2 regions of the Pseudogemmobacter sp. W21_MBD1_M6 genome follow, and region 2 is predicted to be linked to the other one. Evidence: riboswitches for the same ligand, from Rfam matches in the RefSeq annotation. Region 2 holds a riboswitch; the other holds the start of a gene.
What was found. Region 2 has a riboswitch for thiamine pyrophosphate ahead of thiD (bifunctional hydroxymethylpyrimidine kinase/phosphomethylpyrimidine kinase). Riboswitches for the same ligand answer to the same signal wherever they lie in the genome.
Positions count from the first base shown of each region.

Region 1: it holds a riboswitch for thiamine pyrophosphate, as region 2 does, so the genes downstream of both, thiB (thiamine ABC transporter substrate binding subunit) here and thiD (bifunctional hydroxymethylpyrimidine kinase/phosphomethylpyrimidine kinase) in region 2, are expected to answer to the same signal.

Region 1 covers NZ_JBGQOJ010000016.1:27,203-33,826, reverse strand. Annotated here, with positions in the region: gene ACEN2R_RS14905 (DMT family transporter) at 1-151, shown strand, start outside; gene ACEN2R_RS14900 (AEC family transporter) at 122-1,066, opposite strand; gene aroC (chorismate synthase) at 1,070-2,170, opposite strand; TPP riboswitch at 2,263-2,361, shown strand; gene thiB (thiamine ABC transporter substrate binding subunit) at 2,399-3,379, shown strand; gene ACEN2R_RS14885 (thiamine/thiamine pyrophosphate ABC transporter permease ThiP) at 3,355-4,929, shown strand; gene ACEN2R_RS14880 (thiamine ABC transporter ATP-binding protein) at 4,916-5,608, shown strand; gene ACEN2R_RS14875 (cytochrome c1) at 5,676-6,464, opposite strand; gene petB (cytochrome b) at 6,482-6,624, opposite strand, start outside.
Region 2 covers NZ_JBGQOJ010000039.1:7,991-14,614, reverse strand. Annotated here, with positions in the region: partial or broken gene ACEN2R_RS19890 (DMT family transporter) at 1-671, shown strand, start outside; TPP riboswitch at 954-1,054, shown strand; gene thiD (bifunctional hydroxymethylpyrimidine kinase/phosphomethylpyrimidine kinase) at 1,114-1,923, shown strand; gene ACEN2R_RS19880 (FAD-dependent oxidoreductase) at 1,920-2,915, shown strand; gene thiS (sulfur carrier protein ThiS) at 2,899-3,096, shown strand; gene ACEN2R_RS19870 (thiazole synthase) at 3,100-3,873, shown strand; gene ACEN2R_RS19865 (thiamine phosphate synthase) at 3,870-4,466, shown strand; gene ACEN2R_RS19860 (HesA/MoeB/ThiF family protein) at 4,445-5,458, shown strand; gene ACEN2R_RS19855 (ABC transporter substrate-binding protein) at 5,455-6,393, shown strand; gene tenA (thiaminase II) at 6,393-6,624, shown strand, end outside.

The sequences.
Region 1 (6,624 bases), on a different contig from region 2:
GTTTTTCGGTGTCGCTGTCGCCGCTGCCTTGTTGGGCGAGACCCTTGGCTGGCTGGATGTGCTGGGGGTTGCGATTATCGCGGGTGGTATTCTTGCGGTTCAACTGTCAAAACAGCCGCCTTCAGGAAAACAGCCACAACAGGCAGCTTAAAGTAAAAAACGCCCCCACCGTTGCCCCCAAAAGCGAGATAGAGGCAATGCCTTCATGCCCGTATTCCTGCGCAAGGATCGCATAAATACCCATCATCGGCATCGCCGCCGTCAGAATGACCGCGTGTTGCAATTCTTGTGACAGCAGGGGAAGCCCCAGCATCGGAACAAGCAGAACGGCACCGAACATGACGGCGGGATGCAACAGCAGCTTGCCTGCCGCAATTTGAGCGGCCATCGCGCGATTCCCTTTGATCGGCAGACCAACAAGCGAACCGCCGATCACAAGCAGCGCCAATGCACTGGCCGACCCGGCCAGCATCGACAGCAATTTCGTCACCGCAACGGGAAGCGGAATGCCGCTGGCAACGGTCGTGATCGCAAGGAGCAGCGCAATGACGATGGGACGTTTCAGAAGCCCGAGCAGCAATGCGACCAGCAGTTTCGGAACGCTTTTCGACTGCCGGTCGCGCGACAAATCCAGCAGCACAAGGCAAAGCGGAACAATGACGACATTCTCGACCACGACGCTCATTGCAAGCACCAGACCTGCGATATCGGGCAGGATCATCATCATGACAGGGTAACCGACATAACCGGAATTGGAACAGGCCGACCCCATGGCGCCTATCGCGCGACGTGCCGGGCCAACGCCCTGCAACGTGAACCAAAGATAGGCAAGGGCGAGCGTTGCAAGACTGCCCAATAGGTAGACAAGAAGATAGGCCGGGTTCAGCACCTCGGACAGGCTGCGGCTGGATACAGACAGAAAGATCAAAGCGGGCAGTGCGATGTTGATGACATAAGCCCCCAAAACACGCATGTCAGATTGCCGGAACAACCCACCCTTGACCGTTCCATAGCCCAACCCGATCGCAGCAAAGATCGGAAAGGTGATGGAAAGGATCCCGATCATAGATTAGCCGATCAGCCCCCGGTTTTCGCCGATCTGTCCGCGATGCAACAGCAGGTGGTCAAGGATCACGCAGGCCATCATCGCCTCGCCCACAGGCACGGCGCGGATGCCGACACAGGGGTCGTGACGCCCTTTTGTGATGATCTCGGTCTCTTCCCCGGATTTGGTGATTGTCTTGCGTGGCTTCAGGATCGATGATGTGGGCTTGACCGCAAAGCGGACGACAATGTCCTGCCCGGTGGAAATACCCCCCAGAATGCCGCCCGCATGGTTGGACGAATAGACCGGCCCGCCCGGCCCCATGCTGATTTCGTCGGCATTTAGTTCCCCGGTCAGCATGGCGGCCGACATGCCTTCTCCGATTTCCACGCCTTTGACAGCGTTGATCGACATCATCGCGGCGGCCAGATCAGTGTCTAACTTGCCGTAAACCGGTGCGCCGATGCCTGCGGGAACCCCGCGTGCAACCACCTCGATTATCGCGCCGACAGAACTGCCGGATTTGCGCAGACCGCCCAGATAGTCGGCCCAATCGGTCGCGGCCTTGGCGTCAGGCACCCAGAACGGGTTCTGTTCGATCTGGTCCCAGTCAAAGCCGTCACGATCAATTTTATGCGGGCCCATCTGCACCATATACCCGGTGATCTGCACATTGGGCGCAAGCACGCGGATTGCCTCGCGGGCAACGCCGCCCGCCGCCACGCGGGATGCCGTTTCGCGGGCAGAGGACCGCCCGCCGCCGCGATAGTCACGGATTCCGTATTTCTGCCAATAGGTGATGTCGGCATGACCGGGGCGGAACTTCTCGGCGATGTCGCCATAATCCTTGGACCGCTGATCGGTGTTTTCGATCATCAACTGGATCGGTGTTCCGGTGGTCTGCCCTTCGAACACGCCGGACAGGATTTTCACCTCGTCCGCTTCTTGGCGCTGGGTGGTGAACTTGTTCTGGCCCGGTTTGCGCTTGTCCAGCCAGTGCTGGATCATCGCCTCGGTCACCGGCACGCCGGGGGGGCAGCCGTCAACAGTGGCACCCAGGGCCGGGCCGTGGCTTTCGCCCCAAGTGGTGACGCGAAACAGATGACCGAAAGAGTTGATCGACATGGGCAGGGCTCCTTTAGGAAACGGTCTAGCGGGCGCGTGACTGCGCCTCAAGCGGTTTTGGCTTGTCTGGGGGGCCTATCGCGCCTAGATATTCACCTACCTCGGGGTGCTCGAAAGGGCTGAGACGCATTTGCGGACCCGTTGAACCTGAACCGGTTAAGACCGGCGGAGGGAAGGTTGTTGGATATTCTCCATCCTGACCCCGCCCGTCGCATATGGAGGATGACGATGAGATATCTGACACTTGCTGCGGGACTTTGCCTTGCGACAGTCGCGCAGGCAGAGACCCCAGTGCTAACAGTCTATGCCCCCGACTATTTCGGGTCCGAATGGGGCCCCGGCCCCGCGATTGAAGCGGCGTTCGAGAAAACCTGCGCCTGTGACCTGCAATTCGTGACCGGCGACGTGTTGCCGCGACTGATGTTGGAAGGCGCGCGCACCAAGGCGGACGCGGTGATCGGGTTGAACACCGATGTCACCAAAAAAGCCCGCGAAACCGGCCTGTTCGCCACCCATGGTCAGGACACGACCGACCTGACGATGCCGATCAAATGGACCGATGAGGTGTTCCTGCCGTTCAACTGGGGCTACACCGCCTTCGTCTACGACAACACAAGGATCACCAATCCACCGACCAGCTTTCAGGCTTTGCTGGACGCGCCGGATGATCTGAAAATCGTGATCCAGGACCCGCGCACCTCGATCTCTGGCCTTGCGCTTTTGCTGTGGGTCAAGGCGATTTATGGTGACGAGGCACAGGCCGCCTGGACCAAACTGGCCCCAAAAATCCTGACCGTGACCAAAGGCTGGTCCGAGGCGTATGGCATGTTCACCGACGGCGAGGCGGATATGGTGCTGTCTTACACGACGTCGCGGCTGTACCATATCATCGCGGAGCAGGATCAGACAAAGTCTGCAGCCATCTTTGATGAAGGGCACTATTTCATGGTCGAGCTTGCGGGGAAAATTGCCGGAACGGACCAGCCGGAACTGGCAGACGCGTTCATGGATTTCATTCTGACAGAGGAATTCCAGTCGCTTATCCCAACCGGAAACTGGTCCTATCCTGCGAAACTGGACCCATCAAAGCTGCCGCCTGAATTCGCGCAGCTGGGTGTGCCGGCCAAGACGATTTTCTATTCGGAAGACGACGCCGACGCCCTGCGCGACGCGGCATTGGCCGAATGGCTAAGCGCGCTGTCGCAATAACGCCGGTGGTTTGGGCGGGGGCCGCGGCTGCGGCCCTTGTCCTGACGCTGACGATTGGCACGCTGGGCGCTGTTGTCTGGCGTGCCGAAGGGTTTGGCGGCTTGGGTCCGGCGGACTGGCAGGCGGTGCGGTTCACCCTGATGCAAGCGTTTGTGTCCTCTGCGCTGAGCGTTGGCCTTGCGATACCTGTCGCGCGGGCGCTGGCGCGGCGGCAGTTTGTCGGAAAGGGCCTGTTGGTGACGCTGCTTGGTGCGCCTTTCATTCTGCCCGTTATCGTGGCCGTCCTTGGGTTGCTGGCGGTGTTTGGCCGCAATGGCATGGTGAACCACGCGCTGCTTTGGGCCGGATCAGAGCCTGTTTCGATCTACGGGTTTCAGGGCGTCGTGCTGGCGCATGTGTTCTTTAACCTGCCGTTGTCGACCCGCCTTATCCTGCAAGGATGGCAGGCGATACCGGCAGAGCGGTTCCGCCTTGCGGCCTCTTTGGGGTTCTCGTCCACCGACGTGAAACATGTGCTGGAACGCCCGATGCTAAGGACCGTTCTGCCCGGCGCATTCGTGGTGATCTTTCTGATATGCACGACCAGCTTTGCAGTCGCTCTTGCGCTTGGGGGTGGACCAAAGGCGACGACCGTCGAACTGGCGATCTATCAGGCGTTCCGCTTTGACTTTGATCTGGGAAAAGCGGCGCTTTTGGCCTGTATCCAGTTTGCGATCTGTGCCGTTCTGGCGGGCGTGTCCATTTGGGTCACTGTTCCTGTGGTCACGGGGGGCGGCGTGGACCGCATCGTGCAGCGCTGGGATACCGGCGCCCTGTGGATGAGGGCGCTGGACGCATGCTGGATCATGGCTGCGGCGGCGTTTCTGCTGGTGCCGCTGACGATGATCGTCTTGCAGGGCTTGCCGGGGCTTGCGTCACTTGGTGCCAGCACCGGCTGGGCGGCGGTGCGGTCTGTTTGTGTTGCTTTGGTTTCGGCGTTTCTGACGCTGGGGCTGGCGCTGCCCGTTGCCCTTGTCGTGGCGGGCAAGCGTTTCGGGCGGGCGTCTTTTATGATGGAGGGGATCGGGTATCTGGCGATTGCGGCCTCTCCTTTGGTGATTGGAACGGGGCTGTTCATACTGGTTTTTCCTGTCGCTGATCCCGTTGCGCTGGCCTTGCCGATCACTGCGGCGATCAACGCGGTAATGAGCCTTCCCTTTGCGATGCGCGCGCTGATTCCGGCCGTGCAAGAGGTAGAGGCACGGTTCGGTCCCTTGGCGGACAGTCTGGGCATGACCGGCATGGCCCGGCTGCGGTATCTGTTGCTGCCGCGTTTGCGGCGGCCAATCGGGTTTGCCGCAGGGTTGGCTGCGGCGTTGTCGATGGGCGATTTGGGGGTGATTGCGCTGTTCGCGGACCCTGATCACGCGACGCTGCCCCTGCATCTTTACCGACTTATGGGGGCCTACCGGATGGAGGGTGCGGCGGGTGTTGCTTTGGTCTTGTTGGCGCTAAGTCTTGTGCTGTTCTGGATATTTGATCGGGGGGGCCGGGTGGATGTTGACGCTTGAGGGACTGCGGATCGAAATGGACGACTTCCAGCTTTGTGCCGACCTGACAATCAAGCAAGGATCGCGCGTTGCAGTGGTCGGGCCGTCGGGGGCGGGGAAATCGACCCTGCTTGGCGCTTTGGCCGGGTTTGTGCCGATCACGGCGGGCCGGATTCTGTGGGAAGGTCAGAATATTTCAATGCTTTCGCCAGCGCAGCGGCCCATCAGCCTGCTGTTTCAGGACAACAACTTGTTTCCGCATCTGACGGCGGCACAGAATGTGGGTCTTGGCCTGCGACCCGATTTGCGGCTGTCACCGGCGCAAACCGCACAGGTCAACGAGGCGCTGTTGCGCGTGGGCCTGAACGGCATGGGTGGGCGCAAGCCTGCGGAACTGTCCGGCGGGCAGCAAAGCCGCGTGGCCTTGGCGCGAATGCTGTTGCGGGGAAAGCCGCTTGTGCTGCTGGATGAGCCGTTCTCGGCGCTTGGCCCGGCATTGAGGGTTGAGATGTTGGATCTGGTTGCTGAACTGATGACAGAGTCCGGTGCGACAATGCTGATGGTCACACATGATCCGCAAGACGCGCTGCGTATTGCTGGTCAGACGGTGCTGGTTGCAGAGGGGATCGCCCACGCGCCGCAAGAAACCAAAGCGTTGTTCGCCGATCCACCAGAGGCACTGCGCCGCTATCTTGGCTAGGGACCGATGCGGCACATAAAAAAACCCGCCAGTACGGCGGGGTTTTCTGTTTTTGATACGGCCTGACTTAGGCGTGTTTCTTTTTGCCTTTGACGCCAGCCCAGATCCGCTTGTTCGTCAGGTACAAAAGCACCGACAACAGTGTCAGGAACAACACGGCGACAAAACCGGTTTGCTTGCGTGCCATCATCTTGGGTTCTGCCGTCCACATCAAAAAGGCGGATACGTCTTCCGCCAAGTGCTGAGTGCTGGCGGAATGCCCGTCAGCATATTCCACAAGATCATCCGACAGAGGCGGCGGCATTGCGATCCAGCCACCGGGGAAGGCGTGGTTTTCATAAAAAACCGTGCCTGCCTGCTCTTTTTCCTCGCCGGTGTATCCGGTCAGGATCGCGGTGATATATTCCGGTCCGCCGATACCCTTGAACATCTGGTTGATGCCGGTGCCATATGGCCCATGAAAACCAGCGCGGGCCTTGGCCATCAGGCTAAGGTCAGGTGCGTTTTCCAGACCGGACGCAGGGAAATGGTCTGTGGGTGTCGCTTCGCGATCTTCGCCGGTGTCCTTGTCGGTCACCGTAAAGTTTTTCGCATAGGCGATGACCTGCTCTTCGGGAAGAGCGGGACCGCCTTCGTCTGACAGCGTGCGGATCGGCACGAAGGTCAGGCCGTGACAGGCCGAGCAGACCTCTGTGTGAACCTGAAGGCCGCGCTGCAGCTGGTTCCGGTCAAATGCGCCAAACGGACCTTCGAAGGAAAACGCGACATCTTCGATGTGCGCGGTTTCCGCTGCGATGGCGTTACCTGCTGTCAGGGCAAGTGCGGCAATCGCCGAAAGGGTGAGGTTTCTGATCATGGTCATGTGATCCTTTCTCACTCTGCCGGTGTCGTTGCGGACGCAGAAGCTGCATCAGCACCGGGTTTGGCGTAGTGGGCGTTGAAATCGTCTTCGATCGTGGCGGGCTGTGCCAACGGTTTCTCGATCACGCCCAGAAGGGGCAAGAGGATCAGGAAAT
Region 2 (6,624 bases):
CGTTCCGCGGCGGGGTCGCCGCGACGCTCGGGTCGCTGCAAGCGATGATGGTGATCCTTATGGCGCGCGGATGGCTCGGCACGCCGATCCGGGTGGGAGCCGTCGCCACGGCGGCGACCGGCGTGCTAGGTGTGGGGCTTCTGCTCGTGGGCCCGGAGGCCGCACTCGACACCGTCGGCATTGCCGCCGGCCTGGGTGGCGCTGCGTCGATGGCAGCAGGCACGGTTCTCAGCCGCAAATGGCAGCCGCCCGTTTCGGCACTCAGCTTCACCGCCTGGCAACTCACCGCCGGAGGTCTGATCCTGCTGCCGTTCGCCCTGATCGTCGAACCGCCGCTGCCGCCGCTCACGGTCTCGAACCTGGCGGGCCTCGTCTGGCTCGGTCTTGTTGGAGCCGCCGCGACCTACGCCATCTGGTTCAGGGGCGTTGCCAGGCTCGAGCCTGGGGCCGTCTCCATGCTGGGTATGATGAGCCCTGTCACGGCGGTGATCCTTGGCTGGCTTTGGCTTGGTGGACAATCTCTAGCACCACTCCAGTTTGTCGGCGCTGCAGTTATCTTCGGCTCGGTTTGGGCTAGTCAGGGTGCCAACCGCCAGCATGTCGACGGTGTTCTTGCACGTCCTCACGACGCGATTCGATCAGATGGTGCAAGCCCACGAATAGTTCCGTAAGCATATGGCAGCGTAGTCACCAAGTTAAAAGCCGACGTCCCGATGAACTCTAAACCGAGTTCCGTTCTGCAGCGCAGCAAGTCGATTTTAGGTCGAATTTACATGAGGCTCCATAGTTTACCAACGCCCGCTTTGAAGATTTGAAAGAATGTGATCAGGGCACCTTTGGCTGTCACAGCGCTAACATGCGTCATTTCGGATATTGCAGTTGGCGGTATCCTATCATAACGAAGTAGACGAATAACACCGCTTCGCTCGCGAGTTGCGGCAAAACGGTAACGAAATCATCCGTCGGGGGGCCCATTTGGGCTGAGAGGTGCGCGCACCGACCCGTCGAACCTGATCCGGGTTATACCGGCGTAGGGAACGGGTAGATTGTGCGACTAAGATCGCACGAGGCTCATTCTTGCGTTGGCACGGCCCATACTGTGGAGACGTGCCCGTGGCAAAACACACCCCGATTGTCCTGACCATTGCTGGCTCCGATAGTGGAGGCGGCGCTGGCGTGCAGGCTGACATCAAAGCGGTCTCTGCAGTCGGGGCGTATTGCGCAAGCGTCATCACCGCAGTGACCGCCCAAAACACAATAGGCGTGACGGCAGTGCATGCGGTGCCAGCCGACATCGTTGCCGCGCAAATCGATGCGGTCTTATCGGATCTTGGTGTTGATGTGATCAAGTTGGGGATGCTGTTTTCTGTGGCGAACATTTCAGCCTCGGCTAAACGCTTGGCTGCGTTCGAAGGCCCGATCGTCGTTGATCCGGTGATGATCGCAAAGTCGGGCGATGCGCTTTTACAAGACGCCGCAGTAACCGCGCTGATCACGCAGATCCTGCCGCATGCAAGCCTTCTAACCCCGAATTTACCCGAAGCCGCGCGGTTGTTGAACACATCCGAGGCGACAACACCCGAAGAGATGGCCAGGCAAGGGCAGCGGCTGATCGAGATGGGACCGAAGGCCGTCCTGATGAAGGGTGGCCATGCTGTTGGCGGAAGGTGCACAGACGTGCTTGTCAATGCGAGCGGCCTTATCGCCACATTCGCAGCGCCGCGGATCGACACACACAACACCCATGGCACAGGGTGCACCTACTCGGCAGCCATCGCGGCACGCCTTGCACAAGGGCTTGATCTAAAGGATGCCGTGACTGCGGCACACGAATACCTTCAGGCGGCGATCAAGGCCGCCGACACCTTGCAAATCGGAAAGGGTCACGGCCCCGTGCACCACTTTCACGGCCAATGGGGATGACGGCGGCTACGATCATAGGTGCTGGCGTTGCCGGTCTTTGCGTCGCGCGGGCATTGTTGGATCGCGGGGCCGATGTCGTGTTGGTTGACCGGCATACGGACGCGGGCCCTCACGCCTGCTCCTGGTGGGCGGGCGGCATGCTTGCACCGTTTTGCGAAGGCGAAAGCGCCGAGGAACCCGTTGTTCGGTTGGGATGTGAAGCGACAGATTGGTGGGAAGCAAAAACCAATGCCGTGCACCGTTGCGGCTCACTTGTCGTGTCTCTGGCCCGCGACAAATCTGATCTTGCGAGGTTCGCCCGGCGCACAACCGGTTTCCGCCAAGTGAATGGGCTTGAAATTTCAAACCTTGAACCTGATTTGGGGGATCGTTTTACGAAGGGATTGTTCTTTGAGAGCGAAGCCCACCTTGCCCCTCGCCTTGCTCTTGCCCAATTGCGCGCAAGCGTCTTGGCAGACGGCGCAGCATTTGTTCAAGACGATGCCGACCCTGATGAATACGCACAGCGAGGCTTGACCATCGATTGCCGAGGGTTTCAGGCCAAAGACAAACTGCACGATCTGCGCGGTGTCAAAGGTGAAATGTTGGTTTTGTCCTGTCCTGATGTCACCTTAACTCGCCCCATCCGATTGCTGCACCCCCGTGTCCCGCTTTACCTCGTGCCGCGTGGCGACGGTATTTTCATGCTGGGCGCGACGATGATTGAAGGCTACGCAGGCAAGCATATCACCGCGCGTGCCTTGCTGGAACTGCTCAGTGCCGCTTATGCGTTGAACCCCGCGTTTGGTGAGGCCGAGGTGGTTGAAATTGGCGTCGATAGCCGCCCTGCCTTTCCCGACAACCTACCGCGTATCAGGCGCAACGGAAAATTGATCCATGCCAACGGCTTGTTCCGGCACGGTTTCCTTTTGGCCCCCGCCTTGGCGCGGATGGTGGTTGATCTGATTTTTGACAACAAAACTCCGGAGATGATGGATGAAACTGCAGCTTAACGGTGCCTCAATCGATTCGCAGGTCACCACATTGGCCGATCTACTGATAGCCGAGGGGTTTGGTGATGCCAAAGTCGCCACAGCCGTAAACGGCACATTTGTACCTGCTCTGGCCCGCTGGGATCATGCCCTTACGCGAGGTGATGCCATCGAAGTCCTTGCCCCGATGCAGGGAGGTTAGGCCATGCGCGATTTTTACGGCACGACATTGGCAAATGGCTTTATGCTGGGGACCGCGCAATACCCGTCGCCTGCAATCTTGGCGAATGCGTTCAAGTGCAGCGGTGCCAGTGTTGCGACAGTCTCCTTGCGCCGCGAAAGCGGGCAGGATCGCGCGGGCCAGGACTTCTGGCAACTCATCCGCAAACTTGGCGTGCATATTCTCCCCAACACCGCTGGCTGTCACAGCGTCAAAGAAGCAGTGACGACTGCACATATGGCGCGTGAGGTGTTTGATACCAAATGGATCAAGCTAGAGGTCATTGGCGAAGAAGACACCCTACAGCCGGATGTTTTCGGGCTTGTTGAAGCCGCGCGCATTCTGTCTGAGGACGGGTTTCAGGTGTTTCCATATACCACCGAAGACTTGGTCGTTGCCGACAGGCTGCTGCACGCAGGCTGCAAAGTTTTGATGCCATGGGGTGCGCCGATTGGGTCGGGTCTTGGGCTGAACAATATTTTTGGACTGCGGGCCATGCGCGCCCATTTCCCCGACGTGCCTTTGGTCATTGATGCAGGCCTCGGCCTGCCGTCACAAGCCGCCGCCGCGATGGAGATGGGCTTTGACGCCGTTCTGCTCAACACCGCCGTGGCCAAGGCAGGCGACCCTGCCGCAATGGCTGAGGCGTTCGCGACTGCAATCAAAGCAGGTCAATTGGCCCGAGCCGCCGACCCGATGGAGCCACGAGACATGGCGGCCCCATCGACCCCTGTGATAGGAAAGGCGTTCTTGGCATGACATTGGATCGATTTTATCCGATTTTTGACAGTGCCGATTGGATCGAACGGCTTGTCCCGCTTGGGATCAAGTTGGTGCAATTACGGATTAAGAATGTCGCGCCTGATGTGGCACGCGATCATATCCAACGTGCAAAACTGATCTGTGCGCACCACGACTGCACACTGATCATCAACGATCATTGGCAGGCCGCGATTGATGCTGGTTGCGACTATATCCACCTTGGGCAAGAAGACCTTGATGACGCTGATATCACAGCTATCCGCGCCGCGAGTCTGCGGCTTGGGATCAGCACGCATGACAAGGCAGAATTGAAACGCGCCATGGCGCTTGCCCCTGATTACATAGCGTTGGGGCCGATTTACCCGACGATCTTGAAGAAAATGAAGTGGCATGAACAGGGCCTCGCAAAGCTGACCACTTGGCGCGACCTGATCGGTGAAACGCCGCTGATCGCAATCGGAGGTATGTCGATCGACCGCGCGTCGGGTGCATTTGATGCGGGCGCGGATGTGGTCGCCGCTGTCACTGACATCACATTGAACGAAATCCCGGAGGATCGTGTACGCGCATGGCTGGCGGCGACACGATGACTAGATATGCGCGTCAAATTTGCCTGCCCGAGGTGGGCGATGCGGGCCAAGCTGCAATCCAAGCTGCACATGTTCTTGTGGTTGGAGTTGGGGGTTTGGGAGCGCCGGTATTGCAATATCTGGTCGCGGCAGGCGTTGGGCGACTGACATTGGTAGACGGCGATGTTGTGTCCCTGTCCAATCTCCACAGGCAGACCTTGTTTCGTGAGGCTGACGTTGGCAAGGCCAAGGCCGTCGTTGCGGCACAAACACTGCGCGCTCTGAACAACGATTGCGTGATTGAAGCTATTGAAATCGCGCTTGATCCATCAAACGCGATGACCTTCATCGGGCAAAGCACGCTTGTTTTGGACTGCGCCGACAGCTTTGCCACCAGCTACATTCTGTCCGATAGGTGTAAAGCGTTGGGCGTCCCGCTCATCAGCGCGTCCGTGTTGGGACTTGCAGGCTACGTCGGCGGTTTTTGCCATACCGCACCTTCGCTGCGCGCGGTGTTTCCCGACCTGCCAGATCGCGTGGCGACCTGTGCGACAGCCGGGGTCATGGGGCCAGTTGTGGGCATGATCGGTGCCGCACAGGCGCAGATGGCATTGGCGTATATGATCGGCCAAACGCCTTCGCCTTTAGGCCAGTTGGTCCGCTTTGATATGCAAAATTTCCGGTCCAGCGGATTCCGGTTCGACACAGCACCAGACCCCGCAGCAGATTTGACATTCATCGCCGTCTCAGAGGTCACAGGCTGCGATTTTGTCATCGAGTTACGCGACGCAAAAGAAGCCGTAACGCCGGTTACCGTAGGTGCGCGGCGTCTAACCGTCGCGCAATTTGCCGATCAACGACCAACTCCGGCCGGCAATCAACGTGCAGTCTTCGCGTGCCGATCCGGTTTGCGCGCTTGGCAAGCTGCCAAGCATCTTCGTTCCTATTGGGACGGCGATATCACTTTGATTGCAATGGGCGACACGCCACCAACTGAAAGACAACCGATATGAAACTGACCTCTTTGACCGTCGCACTTTCCTTTGCGGCCTCTCCGCTAATGGCCGCCGATGAGATGACCGTTCTGCTGGATTGGTTCATCAACCCGGACCACGGCCCGATAATCGTGGCGCAAGAACTGGGCTACTTTGCCGAACAGGATCTTGAGGTCGAAATCATCGCGCCTGCCGATCCATCGGATCCGCCCAAACTGGTCGCCGCAGGCAAAGCGGAACTGGCGATTTCATACCAACCGCAACTGCATCTGCAAATCCATGAAGGCCTGCCTTTGCAACGTGTCGGAACATTGGTAGCGACACCTTTGAATTGCCTGCTGACCCTCGCCGACGGCCCGATCCAATCGCCTGCCGATTTGGCAGGCAAGAAGGTCGGATTTTCTGTCGGCGGCGTAGAAGAGGCTGTCCTAGGATCGATCCTGCGTCACCACGGTTTGTCCTTGGATGATGTCGAACTGGTCAATGTGAACTGGTCGCTGTCACCGTCGTTGATGTCTGGTCAGGTTGATGCCGTCATCGGCGCGTACCGCAACTTTGAACTCAACCAGATGGAAATCGAAGGCGTCGAAGGCAAATGCTTTTTTGTCGAAGAAGAAGGGCTGCCATCCTATGACGAGCTGATCTATGTCGCCAACACCGACACTATGGATAAAGACATGATCTCCCGTTTCTTGGCCGCGACCGAAAAGGCGACGCAGTACATTGTGAACCACCCAGAGGACAGCTGGAAAATCTTTGCAGGGACCTCTGCCGAATTGCAAGACGAGCTGAACGCCAAAGCTTGGGTCGATACGCTGCCACGCTTTGCCCTGCGCCCAACAGCAATGGACGAAGGCCGCTATGCCACGTTTGAGGCGTTCTTGCATGAGGCTGGCCTGATCCCGTCGCAAAACCCTGTGTCCAAGATCGCTATCGACGTGACGGCGAACTGATGGCACCTGATTATGGTGAAACCTTCGCGCTTTGGCGCGAGGGGGCTGCGGGGCCGTGGCATGATTACACGCATCACGCCTTTGTCGAACGGCTGGGCGACGGCACCCTGCCGCGTTCTGCGTTCCTACACTATCTGATCCAAGACTATGTGTTTTTGGTCCATTTTTCCCGCGCGTGGTCACTGGCCGTCGTTAAATCCGAAACGCTTGAGGAAATGAAAATTTGCGCAG